2 regions of the Rhizobium cerradonense genome follow, and region 1 is predicted to be linked to the other one. Evidence: riboswitches for the same ligand, from Rfam matches in the RefSeq annotation. Region 1 holds a riboswitch; the other holds the start of a gene.
The links. A riboswitch is a leader RNA that binds a small molecule or an ion and turns the genes downstream of it on or off. The one in region 1 is predicted to bind S-adenosylmethionine.

Region 1 (3,204 bases):
TCACCTCATCCACCATGCCGTTCTGATCGGTGATGTGCCAATAGCGCGTCACCAGCCGCACGGTGACGGTCGAGTGGTTGGAAATGATGATGCGGTAACCCCAGACGTAACGATCGTCTTCCGGATCGGATTGCTCCTCCAGATAAAAGGGTTCGACAACAACTTCGATGTCGTGTGTTAGTGCGCGATACATGCCTGACACCTTGGTCACTACTCCGAAACGTCGCGCGCTCAAACGAACGCACAAAGGACGCTCCAGCATTTAAGTCTAGGGCACCTTATCCGCTTTCTATGATCCCACGGAAAGCGGGATACTTAGGGGTATCCTATAAAGCGACCTGTTCCGTCAAGGAATGGATTGGTGAAAACGCCTTTGACGGATTAAACCATTCGGATTTTCAGATGTTAGGAATAACTCTAAAGGTTAATTGTCGGCGGTCGAAAGTATAGGCGCACGGTTCGTTTTCGAGATGTGTAAGCCCGCCCGAACAATATTCGGGCGGGTTTGGGTAGATATAGTCAGGCGGAAACTTGTGCCAGAGCGCGGGCGAAATCCTCGACCAGATCTTCGCTGTCCTCGATCCCCGCGGAAAAGCGCACCGTTCCCGGCGAAATGCCGAGTTCGGCACGGGCCTCGTCGGTGAGGTTCTTGTGCGTCGTGGTAGCGGGATGGGTGATCAGGCTCTTGGAGTCGCCGAGATTGTTGGAAATTTTGACGATCTCCAGTGCGTTCTGCAGCTTGAAGGCCGCTTCCTTGCCGCCCTTCAGCTCGAAGGCCACCAGCGTCGAGCCGCCGGTCATCTGCTTGGCGATGATGTCTGCCTGCGGATGGTCCTTGCGGCCGGGATAGATCACCTTGCCGACCTTGCTCTGTTCTGCGAGGAAGTCGGCGACCTTGGCGGCATTCTGCGTCTGCTGCTTGACGCGCAGCGGGAGCGTTTCGATGCCCTTCAGCAGCGTCCAGGCAGTGAACGGCGACATGGCCGGACCGGTGTGGCGGAAATAATCGTGCAGGTTTTCGTCGATCCACTGCTTGTCGGAGAGGATGACGCCGCCGAGCGAGCGGCCCTGGCCGTCGATGTGTTTGGTCGCGGAATAGACGACGATGTGCGCACCGAGCTCCAGAGGCTTCTGGAACAGCGGCGTTGCGAAGACGTTGTCGACCACGACCTTGGCGTCGATCTGGTTGGCGAGCTTGGCGACGGCGGCGATATCCACGACTTCCAGCGTCGGGTTGGTCGGGCTTTCCAGGAAGAACACCTTGGTATTCGGTCGGATGGCCTTTTCCCAGTTCTCGATGAAGCGGCCATCGACCAGCGTGCATTCGATGCCATATTTCGGCGCCAGCGTCTCGACCACCCAGCGGCAGGAGCCGAAGAGGGCACGGGCTGCGACGATATGATCGCCGGCCTTCAACTGGCAGAGAATGGCGGCAGAAACGGCGGCCATGCCGGAAGCGGTGGCGCGGGCATCTTCAGCGCCTTCGAGAGCGCACATGCGCTTCTCGAACATGTCGTTGGTGGGGCTGCCGTAGCGGGCGTAGATGAAGCCATCCGTCTCGCCCTTGAAGCGGGCTTCTGCGGCTTCCGAGGTGTCGTAGACGAAGCCCTGGGTCAGATAGATTGCTTCGGAGGTCTCGCCGAATTGCGAACGGAGAGTTCCGCCGTGAACGAGCTGGGTTGCGGGGCGCCAAGTCTTGCTCATGCCATCACCACTTTCAAAACAAAAAAACCGGTCGCGAAAGCAGACCGGTTTAACCCCGGTCCTTTTAGCCACTTGTTTAACGTGGCTGCAAGCCGACCGGCCAAATCACCACGGGATAAGTTGCAATACTGCCGTTGACCGCTTGCGTCAATTCCCTGAGTTTGGTTTTGTCTGCGGCAAATTATGGAAGAGGCATGATGGCTCGCACTACTGGAATTTTGGCCGATCGCGCAATTGCGGCGCTCTTCGAAGCGGGGCGGCTGACGAGCGAAAAGGAACTGGATGTCGATCAGATCCAGCCGGCGAGCCTTGACCTGAGGCTCAGTGCCCATGCTTTCCGTGTCCGCGCCAGCTTCATGCCCGGCCCGTCGCATCTTGTCGCCGACAAGCTCGACCGGCTGAAGCTGCATGTCGTCGATCTCTCGGAAGGCGCGGTATTGGAAACCGGCTGTGTCTACATCGTGCCGCTGATGGAGCGGCTCGACCTGCCGGCCGACATGTCCGCCTCCGCCAATCCGAAAAGCTCGACCGGCCGTCTCGACATCTTCACCCGCGTCATCACCGACCGCGCCCAGGAGTTCGACAAGATCCCGGCCGGCTATTCCGGCCCTCTTTATCTCGAAATCAGCCCGCGCACCTTCCCGATCGTCGTTCGTCGCGGCTCGCGCCTGTCGCAGATCCGCTTCCGCGTCGGCCAGGCCATGCTCTCCGAGCCGGAATTGCTGGCGCTGCACGAGAGCGAGACGCTGGTCGCCAGCAAGAAGCCGAACGTCACCGGCGGTGGCATAGCGCTCTCGATCGATCTGGCTGGCGACAAGGAAGGCCTGATCGGTTATCGCGGCAAGCACCACACGGCGGTCGTCGATGTCGACAAGAAGGCGCAGCACGATATTTTCGATTTCTGGGAGCCGCTCTATAGCCGCGGCCGCACCGAACTGATCCTCGATCCGGACGAGTTCTATATCCTCGTCTCGCGTGAGGCGGTCCATGTGCCACCGCATTATGCCGCCGAAATGACGCCCTTCGATCCCTTGGTCGGCGAATTCCGCGTTCATTACGCCGGCTTTTTCGACCCCGGCTTCGGCCACGCCCCCGCCGGCGGCCGCGGCAGCCGCGCCGTGCTGGAAGTCCGCAGCCACGAAGTTCCCTTCATCCTCGAAGACAGCCAGATCGTCGGCCGCCTGGTCTACGAGCACATGCTGGAACAACCCTCCAGCCTCTACGGCTCCGGCCTCGGCTCCAACTATCAGGCGCAGGGCCTCAAGCTGTCGAAGCACTTCCGGCTGTGATCGCCTATTTGGCGGCCTTGACAGAGGCCGCCAACTGTTGGACATCTCTGAATGTCAGGCGGGTGTAGCTCAATGGTAGAGCAGCAGCTTCCCAAGCTGAATACGAGGGTTCGATTCCCTTCACCCGCTCCAGTTCTTCCTTCATAAACAGCTATTTATAGACGGCCTTACCGAGCGCCTACGCACTTGCCTGTCCGGTCCGAACGCGATG
Region 2 (3,204 bases), on a different contig from region 1:
GCGGGACAGTTCCTTCGTCGCCCTCTCCAAACCACCAAGCGTCAGCGGGTACATCCGCTCGGCAAGCAGACGGCGGATGATTGAGATCGAGGTGGTGTGGGTCCAATAGTTTTCGGGCACGGGATTGAGCCAGACGCATTTGCGGAAATGGCCGGTGATACGGCTGAGCCAGGCTTCGCCGGCCTCCCTGTTCCAATGTTCCACGGAGCCGCCGGGATGGGTGACCTCATAGGGGCTCATCGAGGCATCGCCGACGAAGACGACGCGATAGTCGGGACCGAAGGTGCGGATCAGGTCGGCCGTTGCGGTAATATCGGCGCGCCGGCGGCGATTGTCCTTCCATACGCCTTCGTAGAGGCAGTTGTGAAAATAGAAATATTCCATGTGCCGGAATTCGGCGCGGGCGGCGGAGAATAGTTCCTCGACCACACGGATATGATCATCCATCGAACCGCCGACATCGAAGAACATCAACAGTTTGACGGCATTGCGCCGCTCCGGCCGGGTCTGGACGTCGAGATAGCCGTGCTCTGCGGTGGAGCGGATCGTTCCGGAAAGATCGAGCTCTTCGGCAGCTCCTTCGCGCACCCAGCGGCGGAGCCGTTTCAGCGCCACTTTGATGTTGCGGGTGCCGAGTTCGACGCTGTCGTCGAGATTTTGAAATTCGCGGCGGTCCCAGACTTTCGCCGCCTTGCGGTGACGGGACGCGTCCTGGCCGATGCGCACGCCTTCGGGGTTATAGCCATACGCGCCGAACGGCGACGTGCCCGCCGTACCGATCCATTTCGAGCCGCCCTGGTGCCGGCCCTTCTGTTCGGCAAGACGCTGACGCAGCGTCTCCATCAGCTTTTCGAAGCCGCCGAGCGCCTCGACCAGCTTCTTTTCCTCGTCCGTCAGATGTTTTTCAGCGAGTTTGCGCAGCCATTCCTCGGGGATCGCGACCTGCTCGGCCGGCGGCGCATCGCTGCCGACCGCCTCGACACCGCGGAAGTAATCGGCAAAGACCTGATCGAAACGGTCGATGAAGCGCTCGTCCTTGATCAGCGCCGCACGGGCCAGATAGTAGAAGGCCTCGACGTCGTAATCGGCGATCCCTTCTTCCATCCCCTCCAGAAGCGACAGGAATTCCCGGAGCGTCACCGGAACCTTCGCTTCCTTCAGTTTCAGGAAGAAGGGAATGAACAAGCTCAGAACCTCTCTTGGCCGATCTCCTCGAGATCATAGGGCGTGGTCTGGTAGATCTCGTTGATCCAGTTGCCGAAGAACAGATGCGCATGGCTGCGCCAGCGGTTCTGCGGCGCGATTTCCGGGTCGTTATGCGGGAAATAATTGTGCGGCATCTTGATCGGCACGCCCGCGTTCACATCCCGAAAATATTCGTCCGCCAGCGAGGTGGAATCATACTCCACGTGATTGAACATGTAGAGCCGGTTGCAGGCCTGCTCGTGGACCAGACAGACGCCCATCTCGCTGGAGTCCATCAGGATCTGTAGCCCCGGCACCTTTTCGATGTCGGCACGGCGCACTTCCGTCCAGCGCGAGACCGGAATGGCGAAATCATCGGAGAAGCCGTTGAGATAGACCGAGGACGGCTTCAGGTTTTGGTGGCGATAGACCCCGAAGGCTTTTTCCTTCAGCGTATATTTCGGCACCCTATGGAAATGATAGGCAGCCGCCATCGCGCCCCAGCAGACGTTCATTGTGGAATGGACATTGGTCGCCGTCCAGTCGAAGATCTGCTGCATCTCGTCCCAGTAGGTGACCTCCTCATAATCCAGCAGCTCGATCGGCGCGCCGGTAATGATGAAGCCGTCGTATTTGCGGTGCTTCACCTCCTCCCAAGTCTGGTAGAAGGCGAGCAGATGCTCTTCCGATGTGTTCTTGGCCTTGTGGCCGCCGACGCGGATCAGCGAGAATTCCACCTGCAAGGGCGAGGCGCCGACAAGGCGCGCCATTTGCACTTCGGTCTTGATCTTGTTCGGCATGAGGTTGAGAAGCCCGATCTGAAGGGGGCGGATATCCTGCCGGATCGCCACCGTTTCGGTCATCACCCGCACACCCTCGCTCTGGAGGGCTTCGAACGCGGGCAGCGTATCGGGAATCTTGATGGGCATCGTTATCACTCGACAAAAACAAAAAACCGGCCGCGATAAGAATCGCTACCGGTCCGCACGCGGCCCTTTAGCGACTTTTTTAACGTGGCTGCAAGCCGGCCGGCCAAATCACCACGGGAGAAATTCAATAGACCTGCTGCCCCTGCGGGTCAATGGGCAAGCTTTTCCGGGAAAAGCGGGCGGTTGCGTATGTCGGTTGTCGCCTACAGATGACCAAGGAGCGCCTGCATGCCATAGCCGAGGCGTAGCCTGGCGTCCTCGATCGGCAGCCAGAAGAAACGGAAGCCAATCGGATCGCCGCCGCCGAACGGCGTCATTTCATAGTGAAGCCAGGTGGCGGGCGCCGTCTCGGAGATGCGGCAGCGGAAATAGTGCCGTTGGTGATGGTGCTGGCGCCCATCCTTTTCGAACCGATAGTCATGAATGCCGAGCGGATGGAGTTCGTCCGGCGCAAAACCGGTTTCCTCCTCGAATTCGCGCGCCGCCGCCGTTGCGATGCCTTCGCCGGGTTCGACAGTGCCGCCGGGAACCTGGAGTTCGACGGTGGGAAAATCCGGCTCGTCGAATACCAGCAAATGCCGACCGCTCAGCGCGTAGATCAAGACCTTCACGGCATCCGGCTGCATCATTTCCCCTGCCCGCGCGCCATGAAAGCAAGGCGTTCGAAGAGATGGACGTCCTGCTCGTTCTTCAGCAAAGCCCCATGCAGCTTCGGCAAGACGCTCTTTGCGTCGCCGCGCAGCGTGGCGGGATCGACGTCGTCGGCGACGAGGAGGCGGATCCAGTCGAGCGCTTCGGAGGTGGAGGGTTTCTTCTTCAGCCCCGGCACATCGCGGATCTCGAAAAATTGGGTGAGGGCCGCCCGCACCAGTGTCTGCTTGATGCCGGGATAGTGCACTTCGACGATGCGCGTCAGCGTTTCGGCGTCGGGGAAGCGGATATAATGGAAGAAGCAGCGGCGCAGGAAAGCATCCGGCAGCTCCTTTTCATTGTTCGAGGTGATGATGACGATCGGCCGGACGGCGGCGCGGATCGTTTCGCCGGTCTCATAGACATGGAACTCCATGCGGTCGAGTTCCTGCAGCAGATC

Region 2: another riboswitch for S-adenosylmethionine. It lies ahead of metA (homoserine O-acetyltransferase MetA); the one in region 1 lies ahead of PH547_RS17275 (O-succinylhomoserine sulfhydrylase).

What each region holds. Positions count from the first base shown of each region.
Region 1 is NZ_JAQJCK010000007.1:113,161-116,364, reverse strand. It holds gene apaG (Co2+/Mg2+ efflux protein ApaG) at 1-193, opposite strand, end outside; gene PH547_RS17275 (O-succinylhomoserine sulfhydrylase) at 520-1,704, opposite strand; SAM riboswitch at 1,748-1,826, opposite strand; gene PH547_RS17270 (2'-deoxycytidine 5'-triphosphate deaminase) at 1,899-2,993, shown strand; tRNA gene PH547_RS17265 (tRNA-Gly) at 3,052-3,125, shown strand.
Region 2 is NZ_JAQJCK010000004.1:186,443-189,646, forward strand. It holds gene PH547_RS11510 (vWA domain-containing protein) at 1-1,185, opposite strand, end outside; gene metA (homoserine O-acetyltransferase MetA) at 1,188-2,114, opposite strand; SAM riboswitch at 2,162-2,239, opposite strand; gene PH547_RS11520 (NUDIX hydrolase) at 2,318-2,740, opposite strand; gene PH547_RS11525 (AAA family ATPase) at 2,740-3,204, opposite strand, start outside.